2 regions of the Kineococcus lubricus genome follow, and region 2 is predicted to be linked to the other one. Evidence: riboswitches for the same ligand, from Rfam matches in the RefSeq annotation. Region 2 holds a riboswitch; the other holds the start of a gene.

Region 1 (8,821 bases), on a different contig from region 2:
CGGGGGCGCCCCGGCCGCCTCGGCCGACGCCGAGTCCGCCGCGCTGTCGGTCGCCGCCGCCGGGACGCCCGTCACCGGCCCGGGGCTGGAGGTCGTCCTCGACGACGCGCCGGCCACCGCCGAGGGCACGGGCACCTCGGGGCGGGTCGTCGACCGCGACGTGCAGCTCGTCGTCAACGGCCTGTGGGCCGCCGGGGCCGAGGCGGTCGCCGTCAACGGCCAGCGGCTGGGGGCGCTGTCCTCGATCCGGGCCGCCGGGGAGGCCGTGCTCGTCGACTACCGCCCCCTGACGCCGCCGTACACGATCTCCGCCGTCGGTGACCCCGCGGCGATGCAGACGGCGTTCGCGACCTCGGTCGCGGGCCGGTACCTGCAGGTCCTGCGGGACAACTACGGCGTGCGCGCGCGGGTCGGCGCGGCCGACGACCTCACCCTGCCCGCCGCGCGGCTGGACCTGCGCTCGGCCCGCGGCGCGGACGGGTCCGCGGGGCCGGGACAGTAGGGTCTCCCGTCGTGATCGCCGCCCTCGGACTCCTGGTGGGCATCGTCGCCGGGGTGCTGCTGCACCCCGAGGTGCCGGTGTTCCTGCAGCCCTACCTGCCGATCGCGGTGGTGGCCGCGCTCGACGCGGTCTTCGGCGGCCTGCGCGCGGTGCTCGACGGGATCTTCGACGACAAGGTGTTCGTCGTCTCGTTCCTGTCCAACGCCGTCGTCGCGGCCGTCATCGTCTACCTCGGCGACCAGCTCGGCGTCGGGTCGCAGCTGTCGACGGGCGTCGTCGTCGTGCTGGGGGTGCGCATCTTCTCCAACGTCGCCGCGATCCGCCGGCACCTGTTCCGCGCATGAGCGGGCCGACCCCGCCCGCGGGCCGCGGCGGACCGCGGCCCCGGCCGTGGCGCCGGCTGTGGCGGGCCGCGTCCCCGCGGGTGACCCGCGGTCAGGTCCTGGCCGGGGTCCTGTGCGCCGCACTGGGTTTCGGTTTCGCCGTCCAGGTCCGGCAGACGTCGACCTCCGGGCTGGCCGACCTGCGCGAGAGCGACCTGGTGCGCATCCTGGACGACACCACCGAGCGCGGGGACCGGCTGGCCGGGGAGGTGCAGGAGCTCGAGGCCACCCGCCGCGAGCTCACCGAGGGCTCGGACCAGGCCCGGGCCGCCGAGGAGGCCGCGGCCGCGCGGGCCCAGGAGTTCGGCCTGCTGGCCGGGACGCTGCCGGCGCGCGGGCCGGGGATCGTGGCGACCGTCACCGACCCGGCGGGCTCGCTGCGCTCGACGAACTTCATCCAGCTCGTCCAGGAGCTGCGCGACTCGGGGGCCGAGGGCATCCAGGTCGGCCGGACCCGGGTGGTGGCGCAGACGGCGTTCACCGACGCCCCGGCCGGCTCCGGCGGCGTGCTGGTGGACGGGACGCTGGAACGCTCCCCGTACGTCGTCACGGTCATCGGGGACCCGCCCACCCTGGCCACGGCCCTGGACATCCCCGGCGGGGTGCGCGAGACGCTGCGCTCGGCCGGCGCCGACCTCGACGTGCGGCAGGCACCGGGGGAGGACGGCGTGTCGATCACCGCCTTGCACGCCGTCTCGGCGCCTCAGTACGCTCGCCCGGCACCGCCGTGACCCGTCGGCGGGTCCCGTCTGCCGAGGAGCCCCCCGCCCCATGTCGAACGTCCCCGCCGACCTGCGGTACACCAGCGAGCACGAGTGGGTGCGCGTCGAGGCCGACGGCACCGTCCGGGTCGGGATCACCGACTTCGCCCAGGACCAGCTCGGCGACGTGGTCTACGTCTCGCTGCCGGCCGAGGGGGAGACCGTGACCGCGGGCGCGGCGGTCGGGGAGGTCGAGTCGACCAAGAGCGTCAGCGAGATCACCGCGCCGGTCTCGGGCACGGTCTCGGGCCACAACCCCGGGCTGGAGACGCGCCCGGACCTGGTCAACACCGACCCCTACGGCGACGGCTGGATGTTCACCATCACCCCCGAGGACCCTGCGCAGGCCGCGGCGCTGCTGGACGCCGGGGCGTACGCCCAGCACGTCGGCTGACGCCCCGCCCACGACGTCCGGCAGGCGGGCTGACCTGCGCGGTCGGTCCCGGCTACTGTTGTCCACGAAGATCCGAGCGTGACCGCCCGCCTGCAGGGAGTGGTCACGTGCTGTGCCAGCGAGAGGTGGTGTCGATGTCTGCGCCGGGCTCCGGGCCGACTCAAGGGCCGACGGGTGGTCAGGACGAGGGGACGGGCCCGGAGCGTTCCTCCGCCGAGCGCCCCGTCGACTCCACGATGTCCTTCGCGGGACTGGCCGTCCCCGAGGTCCACGAGAGCGCCGACCGGGGGCTGACCCCCGACGACACCGAGGCGATCGACGCCCTGCCCGCGGGGTCGGCGCTGCTGGTGGTGCGCCGCGGGCCCAACGCCGGGTCCCGCTTCCTGCTCGACGCCGAGCGCACCTCGGCGGGGCGTCACCAGACCAGCGACATCTTCCTCGACGACGTCACCGTCTCGCGCCGGCACGCCGAGTTCCTGCGCGCGCCGGACCCCGTGACCGGTCCCGGTTTCCGGGTGCGCGACGTCGGCAGCCTCAACGGCACCTACGTGAACCGCGAGCGCATCGACGACGTGGTCCTGCGCGCCGGTGACGAGGTCCAGATCGGCAAGTACCGGCTGGAGTTCCACCCGAGCCCGCGGGTGCAGGGGGAGGCGTGAGCGCGGCGAGCGCCCGGTCGCTGGACCCCGCCGCGCCGCGGATGACCATCGGGGAGGTCATGGCGATCCTGTCGCCGGAGTTCTCCGACCTGACGATCTCCAAGATCCGCTTCCTGGAGGAGCAGGGCCTGGTCGAGCCCGGGCGGACGGCGGCGGGCTACCGCAAGTTCTCCTCCGACGACGTGGACCGGTTGCGGTACGTCCTGGCCGCCCAGCGCGACCACTACCTGCCGCTGAAGGTCATCCGGGAGAACCTCGAGGCCCTCGACCGCGGCCTGGAGCTGCCCGACCCCTCCGAGTCCGCCCCCCGGGTGCCCGGGCACGCGGTCCCGGTGGGCGTCCCGGGGACGGACCGCTTCGACGGGCACGCGGCGAGCCTGCGGCTGACCCGCGGTGAGCTGCTGCGCGAGTCCGGGGTCGAGGCCGAGCTGCTCGACGCGCTGGAGGGGTACGGCGTGCTGTCGCCGGCCCCGGGCGGCCCCTGGTACGACGGTGAGGCGCTGGAGGTGCTGCGGGCCGCCGCTGCGCTGGCCGCGCACGGCATCGAGGCCCGGCACCTGAGGGTGTTCCGCACGGCCGCCGACCGGGAGGTCGCGCTGGCCGAGCAGGTCGCGGCCCCGCTGCAGCGCTCGGGCCGGGCCGGGTCCGCCGAGCAGGCCGCCCGCGCCGACCAGGTCGCCCGCGAGATCGCCGCGGCGTGCCTGCGGCTGCACACCGCGCTGGTCGCCGGGGCCCTGGGGCGGACCGGCCGGTGAACGCGCCGGGGCCCTGGGGCGGACCGGCCGGTGAACGCGCCGGGGCCCGACCGGCCCACCGGCCCGTTCCGGGGGTACGGTGAACCCGTGCGAGCGCTCGATGTCATCGGCGTCAGGGTCGAGATGCCTTCCAACAACCCGATCGTGCTGCTGCGCGAGCGGGACGGCGACCGTTACCTGCCCATTTGGATCGGCGCGCCCGAGGCCAGCGCGATCGCCTTCGCCCAGCAGGGCGTCGTGCCGCCGCGGCCGCTGACCCACGACCTGCTCAAGGACGTCATCGAGGCCGTCGGCCGGCGTCTGGAGGAGGTCCGCATCGTGGCGGTCAAGGACAACGTCTACTTCGCGGAGCTGGCCTTCGACGGTGGGCTGACCGTCAGCTCCCGCACCTCCGACGCCATCGCGCTGGCGTTGCGCGTCGGGTGCCCGATCGTGAGCGCCGAGGGGGTCCTCGACTCCGGCGGGGTGCCCGTCCCGGACGAGGACGAGGACGAGGTGGAGAAGTTCCGCGAGTTCCTCGACCACATCACCCCGGAGGACTTCGAGTCCGGTTCGGGCGACCGGTAGGGCCTGCGGGCCCGGGAGGTGTCACAGGATGGTCACGAGGAACGCCACGCCGCGCGCCTCGTTGACGCTCCGGGGGTGCTCTTCTACGGTCAGTACAGGGAACGCTCCGGTCGAGACCTCGACGGGTGGCGATGACGAGGAGGCCGGCGTGAGCAGTGGCGACGCAGTCGCAGGGTCGTCGCAGAAGGTGTCCCCCCCTGCGCGTGCCCAGGGCGTGCTGTTCGCGGAGGACCTCCCCGTGCTCGACGACGAGGTCGGCTACCGCGGGCAGACCGCGTGCAAGGCCGCCGGGATCACCTACCGCCAGCTCGACTACTGGGCCCGCACCGACCTGGTCGCCCCCAGCGTCCGCGGGGCCTCGGGGTCGGGTTCGCAACGCCTCTACGGGTTCCGGGACATCCTCGTCCTGAAGGTCGTCAAGCGGCTCCTGGACACCGGGGTGTCGCTGCACCAGATCCGCACCGCGGTCATGCACCTGCGCGAGCGCGGCATCGACGACCTCGCCCAGATCACGCTGATGTCCGACGGCGCCAGCGTCTACGAGTGCACCTCGGCGGACGAGGTGATAGATCTCGTCCAGGGTGGCCAGGGCGTCTTCGGGATCGCCGTCGGCCGCGTGTGGCGCGAGGTCGAGGGCGAGCTGGCGTCGCTGCCCAGCGAGCGTCCGGCCGACCGCGCCCAGGGCGACAGCGCCATGGTGCTGGCCGACGAGCTGTCCCGCCGCCGGGCCGCCCGCGAGGCCGGCTGACCCACCCGTCACGCACGACGACCCCCGCACCGCCGAGCGGTGCGGGGGTCGTCGTGCGTGCGGCCGGTGTCCGGTCAGTCGAGCAGTTCGGCGCGGGGCAGCGCCTGCAGGGCGAACGGGTCGGTGACCCAGTCGTGCGCGTCGGGCAGCCAGATCACCGCGGCCAGCAGCGCGTCGGCCCAGGTGCTGAGCAGCTCGTCCAGCCCCACCCGCCAGGAGTGCTGGTAGCTCTCCTTGTCCTCGGCCAGCACGAGCTGCTCCACCACGGCCCGGCTGGAACCCAGCCGGACGGCGATCAGCTCCTCGTCCCGGGCGAAGACCGGCAGCAGGGCCGGGGGTGCGGCCAGCCCCGGGCCCTGGCCCGTGGCGCGCTGCACGGCCTCGTCCAGACCCAGCGGCACCCAGCCGCCGGGACCGACGGTCGGCGCGCTGGTCCGGAAGGTCGTGCGGACCGGGTCGACCCCGTCGGCCGCGCGCCACCAGGCGCGGGCCCCCCGGGGCAGCAGCAGACCCATCTGGCGTTCCACGGCGTCCAGCCGGGCGTCGTCGACGCCCGGGCGCAGCCGGGTCGCGATGTCGGCGCCGGTGCGCGTCCAGTGCGACCGCAGCCGCTGCACCAGACCGGCGATGCGGTCGGCCTCGGGATCGGCCACCGCGACCCGCACGGGGGCCGGGACCGGTGCGGCGGTCCGGGCGGCCCGCACGACGCGGGCCTGGTCGGCGCGGCCGGTGCGCCCGGCCTCGAGGGGGGTGTTCGACGACGTCACGGAACCTCCTAGGACCCGCAGCGGAGCGGGGAGAGCGGGGCAGTACCCACGGGGACGATCCCGGGCACACGCCGTTCCTGGACGGTAGACGCTCGGCGATCATCCCGCACCTCGGACGGCGGCCGAACCCCGCCGGTTCCCTCAGCCGCGCAGCAGGACCCGGTCCAGGACGTCGTCGAACTGCCCGGCGAGCGTCTTGGCGGTGCGGGCCCGCAGCGAGTGCAGCGGCACGCCGGCCCCCTGCGACTGCGGCACGCAGACGCGGTCCGGCAGCGGCTCCAGGACGAGGTCGCCGAACAGCGACCGCAGCTCCTCGTACCGGAACCGCTGCTCGCCCGAGCGCTGGGTGAACCGGTTGACGAGGACCCCCACCAGGCGCGGGCCCGAGCGCAGCGCGCGGATCTCGCGCAGGGTGCGGTCGACGGCGGCCACCGAGAACCGGCTGGCGTCGGAGACGACGAGGACGGCGTCGGCGGCCTGCCACGCCGAGCGGGTCAGGCCCCCCAGCGACGGCGGCGTGTCGATCAGCGCGACCTCGTGGTCGTCGAGCTTCTTCAGCGCCCGGCGCAACGCCTTCAGCCCCTCCTCGTCGGCCTCGGGGGTGTCCAGCCGGGCCGAGGACGCCGACCCCGTCAGCACGTCCAGCAGGCCGGGGTGGTCGTCGACCCACCCGCTGGGGGCCACGGCCTCCTCGGCCACGCGGCGCTTGGGGGCCTGGAGCACCGCGGCGACGTCGTGCCGGCGCTGGGCGGTCACGTCGAGGCCGGACGTGGCGTCGGCCTGGGGGTCGAGGTCGACGACGAGGGTGCTGGTGCCGCGGTGGAGGGCTGCGGACGCGAGCCCGAGGACGACGGAGGTCTTGCCCACCCCACCTTTGGCGCTGCTGACGGCGAGGCTGATCACGGCGGGCAGGATACCGGCGCGCCGGACCCCCTAGACTCCACGCAGGCCGTTCACCTCGTGTGGGAGAGACCTCGATCCGTGCGGACCGGGGCGCCGAAGGGGCAACATCCCCGGAACCTCTCAGGCGGAAGGACCACGCGGGGCAAGGCCGCTCTGGAGCCGGTCCCTCGCGGGCCGGTGACAGACGGGGAGGTCCACCCGGTTCCCGCGATCCCCCGGAGCGTCATGACCTCGCTGTCCGTCCCCCCCGCGCCCGCCGTCCCGGCCGCCGAGCGCACCGCCGCACCCGGCGCCCTGCCGTTCAGCGCCCGGCACATCGGCCCCGACGCCGGCGCCGTCGCCCGCATGCTGGAGGTCGTCGGGCTCACCGGCCTGGACGACCTCGTCGACCGGGCCGTCCCGGCCGGCATCCGCGACGGCGCCCTCGACCTGCCCGCGGCCCTCGACGAGACGTCGGTGACGGCCGCGCTGCGGGCGCTGGCCGCGAAGAACCGCGTCGTGCCGTCGATGATCGGCCTGGGCTACCACGGCACCCGCACCCCGGCCGTGGTGCGCCGCAACGTCCTGGAGGACCCCGCCTGGTACACGGCCTACACGCCGTACCAGCCGGAGATCTCCCAGGGCCGCCTCGAGGCGCTGCTGAACTTCCAGACCGCCGTCACCGACCTCACCGGCCTGGACGTCGCCAACGCCTCGCTGCTCGACGAGGGCACCGCCGCGGCCGAGGCCATGACGCTGGCCCGCCGCACCTCCAAGGCCCCCGCCGGGGCCGCGTTCGCCGTCGACGCCGACGTCCTGCCCCAGACCCTGGCCGTCCTGCGCACCCGCGCCGTCCCGCTGGGCCTGCGCCTGGAGGTCGTCGACCTCGACGCCCCCGACCCCCTCGCCGGGATCGGCGACGTCTTCGGGCTGCTCGTGCAGTACCCCGGCACCTCCGGCCGCGTCCGCGACCTCACCGGCGTCGTCGCCGACGCCCACGCCCGCGGGGCGGTCGCCGTGGCCGCCGCCGACCTGCTGGCCCTGACGCTGCTCGTGGCGCCGGGGGAGTTCGGCGTCGACGTCGCCGTGGGCTCCAGCCAGCGCTTCGGCGTCCCGATGGGCGCCGGCGGCCCGCACGCCGCGTACATGGCCGTCCGCAAGGGGCTGGAGCGGTCGCTGCCGGGCCGGCTCGTGGGGGTCTCCGTCGACGCCGACGGCAACCCGGCCTACCGGCTGGCGCTGCAGACCCGCGAGCAGCACATCCGCCGCGACAAGGCGACGTCGAACATCTGCACCGCCCAGGTCCTGCTGGCCGTCATGGCCGGCTGCTACGCCGTCTGGCACGGGCCGGACGGCCTGCGCGCCATCGGGACGCAGGTGGCCCGCCGGGCCGCGGGGCTGGCCGGTGCGCTGCGCGCCGGGGGCGTCGAGGTCGTCCACGACGAGTTCTTCGACACGGTCCTGGCCCGCGTCCCCGGCCGGGCCCGCGAGGTCGTCGCCGCCGCGCTGGCGGCGGGCGTGAACCTGCGCCCGGTCGACGCCGACCACGTCGGGCTCACCGTCGACGAGACCACCTCCGACGCGCACGTCGCCGCCGCGCTCGCCGGGTTCGGGGTCCAGGCCCCCGCGGCGGACGCCGACCCCGCGCTGCCCGCCGCGCTGCGCCGGACGTCGGGGTTCTGCACCCACCCGGTGTTCTCCCGGCACCGCTCCGAGACGGCGATGCTGCGCTACCTGGCCCGGCTCTCCGACGCCGACTACGCCCTGGACCGCGGGATGATCCCGCTGGGCTCGTGCACCATGAAGCTCAACGCGACGACCGAGCTGGAGCCCATCTCCTGGCCCGAGTTCGCCGACCTGCACCCCTACGCCCCGGCCGACCAGCTCGCCGGGACCGCCGAGCTCGTGGCCGACCTCGAACGCTGGCTGGCCGAGGTCACCGGGTACGACGCGGTCTCCCTGCAGCCCAACGCCGGGTCCCAGGGCGAGTTCGCCGGGCTGCTGGCCATCCGGGCGTACCACCTGGCCCAGGGGCAGGGTGAGCGGACGACCTGCCTCATCCCCAGCTCCGCGCACGGCACCAACGCCGCCAGCGCCGTCATGGCCGGGCTGAAGGTGGTCGTCGTCGCGTGCGACGAGGCCGGGAACGTCGACCTCGACGACCTGCGCGCGAAGGTGGGCGAGCACGCCGACGACCTCGCCGCGCTCATGGTGACCTACCCCTCGACCCACGGGGTGTACGAGGAGTCGATCCGCGAGGTCTGCGCCCTCGTGCACGACGCCGGGGGCCAGGTGTACGTCGACGGGGCGAACCTCAACGCCCTGGTCGGGCTCGCGCGGCCGGGCCGGTTCGGCGCCGACGTCTCGCACCTGAACCTGCACAAGACGTTCTGCATCCCGCAC
Region 2 (8,821 bases):
GGCGAGGGGCGCCCGCGCAGCGGCAGCTGCGGCGCCTCCTCGGGGTAGCGCTCGGCGAGCATGTCGCGCAGCGCGAACTGGTTCGTCAGGTTCCCGTTGTGGGCCAGCGCGACGGTCCCGCCGGCGGTGTCGCCCAGGGTCGGCTGGGCGTTCTGCCACCCCCCGCCGCCGGTCGTGGAGTAGCGGGCGTGCCCGACCGCGATGTGCCCCTGCAGGGACTCCAGGGCGGACTCGTCGAAGACCTGGGACACCAGCCCGGTGTCCTTGAAGACGAGGATCTGCTCGCCGTTGCTGACGGCGATGCCGGCTGCCTCCTGGCCCCGGTGCTGCAGGGCGTAGAGGCCGTAGAAGGTGAGCTTGGAGACTTCCTCACCCGGCGCCCAGACCCCGAAGACGCCGCAAGCGTCCTGGGGGCCCTTCTCGCCGGGGAGCAGGTCGTGGTTCAGACGTCCGTCACCGCGGGCCACGACTCGAGTGTGTCACACCCCGCGGCGCTTCCCGCGCCGTCGGCGCGGTTCGGGGCGGGTCCCGGTGCGCCGGTCCACGAGCACCGCGACGAGCGCCCCGAGCAGGACGAGCACGAGCCCGAGGGAGCAGAACAGGTAGCCGAACAGCGCCTGCTGGGAGTACCCCGCCGAGGGCGGGGTGGTGAACGCGACGACCGCGGCGACGACGAAGGCCAGCACCAGGCCGGTGGCGGCGAAGGCGCGGAAGCGGGGGGCCCGGCGCCGGGTGACCTGCACGAACGCGGTGCCCTCGCGCTCGCCGTCGCGCTCGGCCTCGCGCTCGGCCTCGGGGGCCGCGCCCTCCTCGACGGGGGGCTGCGCCGGCGGGGGCTGGGACTGCTCGCTCACGGGAGAACGGTACGTGCTCCGGCGTCCGGCGGCGCCACCAGCGGCAGCAGCCCGCCCAGGTCGGCGCGCTGGCCGCTGGCCCGGACCCGCCCGTCCCCGCGGGCCTGCTCGAAGGTCAGCGACCCGGTGGCCAGCGCCAGCCAGGTGGGTGCGTCCATCTCCACGACGGCCGGCGGGGTGCCGCGGGTGTGCCGCGGGCCCTGGAGGACCTGCACGGCGGCGAAGGGCGGCACGCGGACCTCCACGCTGCCGCCGGGGTGGCGGGCCGCCAGCTCCTCCAGCGTGTACCGGACGGCGGTGGCGAGCACCGCGCGGGCGGGGGCGCCGCCCTCGTCGAGGGTCTGGACGGCGAGGCGGAGGGCGGTCATCCCCTCGCCCGGGTCGGTTCGGCGACGGGCGGGCACCGCCTCATGCTCGCACCCGGTGCCCGGCGTCGGCGGGCGCCGGGGCCGGCGGCGCCGCGGCGGGTCCGGGGTTCCCGCGCAGGGCCAGGGCCACGGCGGCCAGGACGAGCAGCACGGCGGCGGCCAGGACCGGCACCGAGACGTCCAGGGCGACCCCCGCCGAGGAGCTGAACCCCACCGCGAGGGCGGGCACGGCCATGCCCAGGTACCCGGCCAGGAAGACGCCCGCGGCCGCCTCGCCGCGCGCGGCGGCGGGGGCCAGCGCCGTCGCCGTCGCCAGCGACCCCTTGAGCAGGACGCCGACCCCGGCGCCGGCGAGGACCCCGCCGCCGGTGAACAGGGCGACGGCCCCGGCCAGGACGCCCGAGCCCAGGACCAGGACCCCGGCGGCGGTCAGGACGAGCCCGAGGCGCACCTGGTGGTGCGGGTGCAGCCGCACGAGCAGGACCTGGCTAAGGGCCGCGGCGGCGAACACGGAGAAGGCTGTCGCGCCGGCGGCCACGGCCCCGGGGTGACCCAGGGAGGTCAGGACCGCGGGGGCCAGCGAGCTGAACAGCCCCATGACGGCGAAGAGCCCGAAGGAGGCGAGCGCCGCGGCCAGGTAGCGGCCGCGGGCCGCGGCGGGGACCACGAGGCGCTGGACGCGGTAGGGGCGGCGCTCGGCCCGCACGGCGGCGGGGACGGTCTCGGGGACGAGGGCGACGGCGGCGGTCAGGACGGCGAGCAGGGCGAGGAAGACCAGGTGCGGGACGCGCAGCGGGTCGCCGAGGTGCCCGACGAGGAACCCGGCGACGAGGGAGCCGAGGCCGAGGCCGCCGAGGTTGGCGGCGGTCGCCACGACGGCGGCGGTGCCGGGGCGGCGGGAGGCGGTGCGCCCGTGCAGCTCGGCCAGCCAGGCCGTCGCGGTGGGGGTGACGGCCCCCACGGCCAGGCCGGTGAGCAGCCGGGCGGCGACGAGCACGACGACGTCCGGGGTGAGGGTCAGGGCCAGGGCCGCGACGGCTTCGAGGGCCAGGGCGGGGACGAGGACGCGGCGGCGGCCGAGGTGGTCGGACAGGTGCCCGACGGTGAACAGGGTGATCGCCACGCCGGCGGCGTAGACGGCGAAGGCGACGGTGACCACCACTGTGGGCAGCCCGTCGCGGAGCCGGTACAGGGCCCACAGGGGCGTGGGCACGGTGGCGAAGGCCATCGCGGTGGCGAAGGCGGTCGCGACGAGCAGGAAGCCGAGGCGGTGCCGGCGGGGCGAGGTCATGGCGGCTGCAACCGGCCGCTGTTCCCGTCCTTCCGTCCCAGCGCTGGGCGATGGGAGGATCCATCGCTGCGAGCGATGGGAGAGGGTGTGGAGCTGCGTCAGCTCGAGGTGTTCCTGGCCGTGGTGGAGACCGGCACGATCAGCGCCGCGGCCCGGAGGCTGGGGGCGGCGCAGTCGGCGGTGAGCACGGTGGTGCGCGCGCTGGAGGAGGACCTGGGCGTCGTGCTGTTCACCCGCACGTCCCGCCGGGCCGTGCCCACCGACGCCGGGCGGGCCCTGCTGCCGCGGGCGCGGCGGTTGCTGGCGGGGGTCACCGAGGCCCGCGCCGTCGTCCGCGAGGCCGGGGACGGGCCCTCCGGCCCGCTGGCCGTCGGCGTCGTGACGACGATGCAGCCGGTGGACCTGCCCCGCCTGCTGCACCGGTTCACCGCCGCGCACCCGCGGGTCTCGGTGTCGATGCGCGTCGTGGCGGACGGCTCGCGGGGGCTGCTGCGGGCGCTGGGCGAGGGCGAGCTCGACGTCGCGTTCCTGTCCTGGCCGTTCCGCCCCCCGGGGCGGGTGGAGCTGCGGCCGCTGGTGCGCACCAGCTTCCGGCTGCTGCTGCCGCGCGGTCACCCGCTGGCCTCGCCCTCCCCCGTCGACCTGGGCGACGTGGCCGGGGAGCGGTGGATCGACGGGCCGCCGGGGTTCGGCAACCGGCTGCAGGTGGACGCGCTGTTCGACCGGGCCGGGGTCCGGCGCGCGGTCGTCCTGGAGGTCCCGGACGTCTCCTCGTTCCCCGCCTACGTCGCCGCGGGGCTGGGCGTCGCGTTCGTCCCCGGCACGGTGCCGGTCCCCGCCGGGGTCCACGAGCAGCCGGTGCGGCCCGGCGGCGCCGGGGACCTGGCGTGGTCGCTGTCGCTGGCGACCGTCCGCCCGACCGCGGACCGCCCGGCCCGCAAGGCCGTCACGGCGTTCCTGGCCGCCGTCGACGACGACGTGCGCCGCGCCCGGGTCAGCACTCGGGGACGTTGACCCCCACCACGGTCAGCGCGAGGCCGCCCAGCGACGTCTCCTTGTACTCCGAGCGCATGTGCGCGCCGGTCTGCCGCATCGTGGCGATGGCGGTGTCGAGGCTGACGACGTGGCGGCCGTCGCCGCGCATCGCGGTGCGGGCGGCGTGGATGGCGGTGGTGGCGCCGACGGCGTTGCGCTCGATGCAGGGGATCTGCACGAGCCCGCCGACGGGGTCGCACGTCAGCCCGAGGTGGTGCTCGACGGCGATCTCGGCGGCGTTCTCCACCTGCTCGGGGGTCCCGCCGAGGACCTCGGTGAGCCCGGCGGCGGCCATCGCGCTCGCGGACCCGACCTCGCCCTGGCAGCCGACCTCGGCCCCGGAGATGGAACCGGTCTCCTTCAGGACGATGCCGACGCCGCCGGCGGCCAGCAGGAACCGGACGGTCCCGGCGTCGTCGGCGCCGGGCACGAAGCGGCGGTAGAAGTGCAGGACGGCCGGGACGATCCCGGCGGCCCCGTTGGTGGGGGCGGTCACGACCCGCCCGCCGGCGGCGTTCTCCTCGTTGACGGCGAGCGCGAACAGGCTCACCCAGTCCATGGCGTGCAGGACGTCGGAGCCGGAGCGGCCCTCCTCGGCGAGCAGTTGCCGGTGCAGCCCCGGCGCGCGGCGGCGGACGCCGAGCCCGCCGGGCAGCACCCCGTCGGTGACCAGGCCGTGGTCGACGCAGGCCCGCATCGCGGCGAAGACGCGCAGCAGCCCGGCGTCGACGTCGGCGGCGGGCCGGATGCTCTCCTCGTTGCGCCGCACCAGGTCCGCGACGCCCAGGCCGGTGGCGCGGCAGTGCTCCAGGAGCTCGGCGCCGGTGCGGAAACCCCACGGCAGGCCGGGGCCGGGGCCGGCGACGGGCGCGTCGGGTTCCAGCGGGTGGTCCTTCACGAACCCGCCGCCGACGGAGTAGGACGTCCGTTCGGCGACGACGGCGCCGTGGGCGTCGCGGGCGGTGAACACCATGCCGTTGGGGTGGGCCGGCAGCGAGCGGGCGACGAGCCGGACGTCGGCGTCGAGGTCGAAGCGGACGGCGCGCCGGCCCAGCAGGTGCAGTTCCCCGGTGCGGCGGATCTCGTCGAGGTGGCCCTCGACGGCGTCGGGGTCGACGTCCTCGGGGCGTTCGCCGAGCAGCCCCAGGACGACGGCGCGGTCGCTGCCGTGGCCGCGGCCGGTGGCGCCCAGGGAGCCGTGCAGGTCGACGGTGACCGAGTGCACCCGGTCGAGGTCGAGGCCCTCGGCGAACGCGAGCGCGGCCCGCATGGGGCCGACGGTGTGCGAGCTCGAGGGGCCGATGCCGATCGAGAACATGTCGAAGACGGACAGGGGCCCGGCCACGCCTCAGCGCTCCCGGCGGTAGAAGGGCAGCGGGACGACCTGCACGGGCAGCTCGGTCCCGCGGACGTCGACGCCCAGGGCGGTGCCCGGCGCGGCGTGGGCGCGGTCGACGTGGGCCAGGGCGACGGGGTGGCCCAGCGTCGGGGACAGCGCCCCGCTGGTGACCTCCCCGACGACGGCGCCGCCAGAGACGACGGCGTACCCGGCGCGGGGGGCGCGCCGGCCGGTGCCGGCGAGCCCGACGAGGACGCGCGGGGGTTCTTCGGCGGCGAGCCGGCGCAGCGCCTCCAGCCCGACGGTGCCGGGGTCCTTGTCGAGGTGGACGATCCGCCCGAGGCCGGCGGCGTAGGGGCTGACGTCGCGGCGCAGCTCGTGCCCGTACAGCGGCATCCCGGCCTCCAGGCGCAGCGTGTCGCGGCAGGCCAGCCCGGCGGGCACGCCGCCGTGCTCGCGGGTCGCGGCCAGCAGGAGGTCCCAGGCGCGCTCGGCGTCGGCGACGGGCACGAGGACCTCGAACCCGTCCTCCCCGGTGTAGCCGGTGCGGGCGAGCAGGACGTCGGCGCCGCTCAGGGTGGTGGGCGTGCAGCGGTAGTAGCCGAGCGCGCCGAGGTCGGCGGCCACCAGGGGTGCGAGGGCGGCGGCGGAGGCGGGGCCCTGGACGGCGAGCAGGGCCCAGCGGGCGGTCTCGTCGGCGACGTGCGCGTCGTGGGGGCGGGCCCGGTCGGCGAGGGCGACGACGACGGGTTCGACGTTCGCGGCGTTGGCGACGACGAGGAACTCCTGCTCGTCGAGGCGGTAGGTCACGAGGTCGTCGACGATGCCGCCGTCGGCGTCGACGACGAGGCCGTACGCGGCGCGGCCGATCGGCATCGCGGAGGGGCGGCCGACGAGGGCGGCGTCGAGGGCGGCGGCGGCGCCGGGGCCGCTGACGCGGATCTCGCCCATGTGGGAGAGGTCGAACAGGCCGGCGGTCTCGCGCACGGCGCGGTGCTCGGCGAGCTCGGAGGTGTAGCGCAGCGGCATGGACCAGCCGGCGAAGTCGGTGAAGGAGGCGCCGAGGGCCGCGTGCCGGGCGGCGAGCGGGCTGGCGGTGGGGGCGGCGGCGGCGGTGGTCAAGGGGCTCCTCTCGTCGCGGCCGCGGGTGCGGCCGGGTGGACCCCCTCTGTCGCGGGACCTGAGAGCTTCACCCGGTGCGCGGCGCCGCGCACGGGCTTTCCCCGTCGGTGAGGACCCGGAGGGGTCCTGCTTTCCAGAGCGGCCTGCCCGTGGCGGTACGTGGACCTGAGAGGTTCCGGGGTGGTTGCTCCTTCGGTGTCCACCGCGGGCGGTGGCGCTCTCCCGCCGGGGCGCAGCGGCCGTGTGTTCAGTTGTCCGTGCTTCGCCGGACAGCCTCGCACACGGCCACCGGAGCGGCTACAGCTCGCCGGTGAGGAACTGCGCGCGCCCGTGCCCGAAGGACCAGTCGGCGTCGGCGTTCTCGACGACGGAGACGACGACGTCGCTGGGGGCGATGCCGGCCTCCTTCTCGAGGTTGCGCGTCAGCAGCCGGTAGAAGTCCTCCTTCTGCTGCTGGGTGCGCTTGCGGCTGGTCATCTGCAGGACGACGACGTCCCGGGTGCGGTCGATGCCCAGGCCGGTGTCGTGGACGACCATCTCGCCCGCGGGGTGCTGGTGCACGACCTGGTAGCGGTCGCCGTCGGGGACCTCGAAGGCTTCCACGACGGCGGCGTGGGCGGCGTCGAGCAGGGTGGTGAGCTCGGCCTGGGTGCGGCCGGCGACGAGGTCGAAGCGGAGCAGGGGCACGGGAACCTCCAGGACTAGTTTGTCCTGTCATTCTGACATGTTAGTCCGCCGCCGGGAACCCCGGTCGTACCGCGCACGACCAGCCGCGGTTCGAGCACCACGTCCACCGGGCCCTCGTCGGCGCCCTCCTCGCCCCCGGCACCGTCGAGCCGGCCCACCGCCAGCCGCACCGCGCAGCGCGCCTGCTCGGCCGGGTCCTGGCTCACCGACGTCAGCCGCACGTGCCCGAGCTGGGCGAGCGGGCTGTCGTCGTACCCGGTCAGCGACACGTCGCCCGGGACGGCCACGCCCTCGCGGTTGAGCACGTCCAGGAACCCGACCGCGACCCGGTCGTTGACCGCCACCACGGCCGTCGGCGCCCACCCCTCCCGCAGGGCGCGGCGGGCCGCGGCCACCCCCGACTCCTCGTCGAACCCCGCCTCGACCGCACGGGTCCGCAGCCCCAGCGCCGCGGCGGCCGCCTCGACGCCCGCGCGGCGGTCCGCGGCGATGTCCCCGGCTCCCCCGCCGACGTGCAGCAGGTCGCGGTGGCCCAGCGCGGCGAGGTGCTCGACCACCAGCCGCATCCCCACCTCGTCCGAGGCGCGCACGACGTCGGGCCCCCGGCCCGGCGCCGCCCCGGCCCGCGCCCGGCGGCCCAGGACCACGACGGGGGCCCGGGCGTCGAGCCGGGCGAGCTCCAGGGGGCTGGACTCCGGCCCGAGCAGCAGCAGCGCCTCGCACCGGGAGTCCAGCAGCGTCTCGACGGCGACCCGCTCCCCGCGGGTGCGGCCGACCGGGGCCAGGACCACCTCGTACCCGGCTTCCTCGGCCGCCGACACCAGCTCCTCGACGAGCTCGGCGTGGTAGGCGTTGCGGACGCTCATGGCGACCCCCAGCAGTCGCGTGCGGCGCAGCGCCAGCGAGCTCGCGGCCCGGTCCGCGCGGTAGCCGAGCTCCTCGGCGGCCCGCAGCACGCGCGCCGCGGTCTGCGCGCTCGGTCCCGCCGCACCCCGCAGCGCCAGGGAGACCATCCCCTTGGAGACGCCCGCCAGCGCGGCGACGTCCTTGATCGTGGGGCGACCGACCGGACCGGGCACCGGACCTCCTGGGACAGCTTGACATCGACGGTGGTTCGAACCGATTCTACTCGTGGCTGTTCAAACCGGTTTGAAAACCGGTCCGCACCACCGTCGGTGCACCCCCCACCCAGTCCTGAGAGGCCCACGAGGATGTCTGCCACCCGCACGCGCCCCCTCGGCGTCGCCGTCATCGGCGCCGGCATGGCCGGTCGCGCCCACATCGCCGGCTACCGCACCGCCACCACCCTCACCGGCGGGGCCTACGGGGAGGGGCTGCCCCCCGTCCGCCTCGTGGCCGTCGCCGACGCGCACGCCCCCTTCGCCGAGGCCGCCGCCACCCGCTACGGCTACGAGCGCGCCGAGACGAGCTGGCAGGCCGTCGCCGAGGCCGACGACGTCGACGCCGTCAGCGTCGTCGTCGCCAACCACCTGCACCGCGAGATCGTCGAGGGGCTGCTCGCCGCCGGCAAGCACGTCCTGTGCGAGAAGCCGCTGGCCCCCTCCGTCGCCGACGCCGAGGCCATGGTCGCCGCGGCCGCCGCCCGCCCCGACCTCGTCGCCGCGGTCGGCTTCACCTTCCGCCGCTCCCCCGCGATCAACGCCCTGCGCGAGCAGGTCCGCAACGGCCACCTCGGCGAGGTCCGGCACTTCAACGGGCACTACTGGTGCGACTACGCCGCCAACCCGGGCGCGCCGATCAGCTGGCGCTACAAGGGCGGCCCCGGCTCCGGCGCGCTGGCCGACATCGGCAGCCACGTCGTCGACCTCGGCGAGTTCTTCTGCGGCCCGGTGCGGTCGGTCCGCGGCGCCGTGTTCTCCCAGGTGACCGCGCGCCGCCCCAAGCCCGTCGGCGTCGTCGTCGGGCACGCGATGTCCGAGGTCGGGACGGAGTTCGAGGACGTCGAGAACGAGGACCTCGCCACCTTCACCGCGACCTTCGCGAACGGCGCGACCGGCACGTTCTCCGTCTCGCGCATCGCCCACGGCCAGCCCAACGGCCTCGGGTTCGAGATCTTCGCCGAGAACGGCGCCGGTGCCTTCGACCTCAACCGCACCGGCGAGTT

The links. A riboswitch is a leader RNA that binds a small molecule or an ion and turns the genes downstream of it on or off. The one in region 2 is predicted to bind glycine.
Region 1: it holds a riboswitch for glycine, as region 2 does, so the genes downstream of both, gcvP (aminomethyl-transferring glycine dehydrogenase) here and gcvT (glycine cleavage system aminomethyltransferase GcvT) in region 2, are expected to answer to the same signal.

What each region holds. Positions count from the first base shown of each region.
Region 1 is NZ_JBJLSK010000007.1:121,873-130,693, reverse strand. Features, by position in the region: gene ACRYRX_RS07305 (DUF881 domain-containing protein) at 1-502, shown strand, start outside; gene ACRYRX_RS07300 (small basic family protein) at 514-846, shown strand; gene ACRYRX_RS07295 (DUF881 domain-containing protein) at 843-1,616, shown strand; gene gcvH (glycine cleavage system protein GcvH) at 1,657-2,040, shown strand; gene ACRYRX_RS07285 (FHA domain-containing protein) at 2,175-2,699, shown strand; gene ftsR (transcriptional regulator FtsR) at 2,741-3,454, shown strand; gene ACRYRX_RS07275 (bifunctional nuclease family protein) at 3,542-4,021, shown strand; gene ACRYRX_RS07270 (MerR family transcriptional regulator) at 4,170-4,769, shown strand; gene ACRYRX_RS07265 (SMI1/KNR4 family protein) at 4,844-5,536, opposite strand; gene ACRYRX_RS07260 (ParA family protein) at 5,678-6,439, opposite strand; glycine riboswitch at 6,490-6,585, shown strand; gene gcvP (aminomethyl-transferring glycine dehydrogenase) at 6,665-8,821, shown strand, end outside.
Region 2 is NZ_JBJLSK010000014.1:46,172-54,992, reverse strand. Features, by position in the region: gene purF (amidophosphoribosyltransferase) at 1-467, opposite strand, end outside; gene ACRYRX_RS12240 (hypothetical protein) at 480-854, opposite strand; gene ACRYRX_RS12235 (sterol carrier family protein) at 851-1,222, opposite strand; gene ACRYRX_RS12230 (MFS transporter) at 1,263-2,513, opposite strand; gene ACRYRX_RS12225 (LysR family transcriptional regulator) at 2,601-3,527, shown strand; gene ACRYRX_RS12220 (L-serine ammonia-lyase) at 3,508-4,866, opposite strand; gene gcvT (glycine cleavage system aminomethyltransferase GcvT) at 4,897-6,009, opposite strand; glycine riboswitch at 6,049-6,151, opposite strand; glycine riboswitch at 6,153-6,244, opposite strand; gene ACRYRX_RS12210 (tautomerase family protein) at 6,307-6,696, opposite strand; gene ACRYRX_RS12205 (LacI family DNA-binding transcriptional regulator) at 6,711-7,775, opposite strand; gene ACRYRX_RS12200 (Gfo/Idh/MocA family protein) at 7,908-8,821, shown strand, end outside.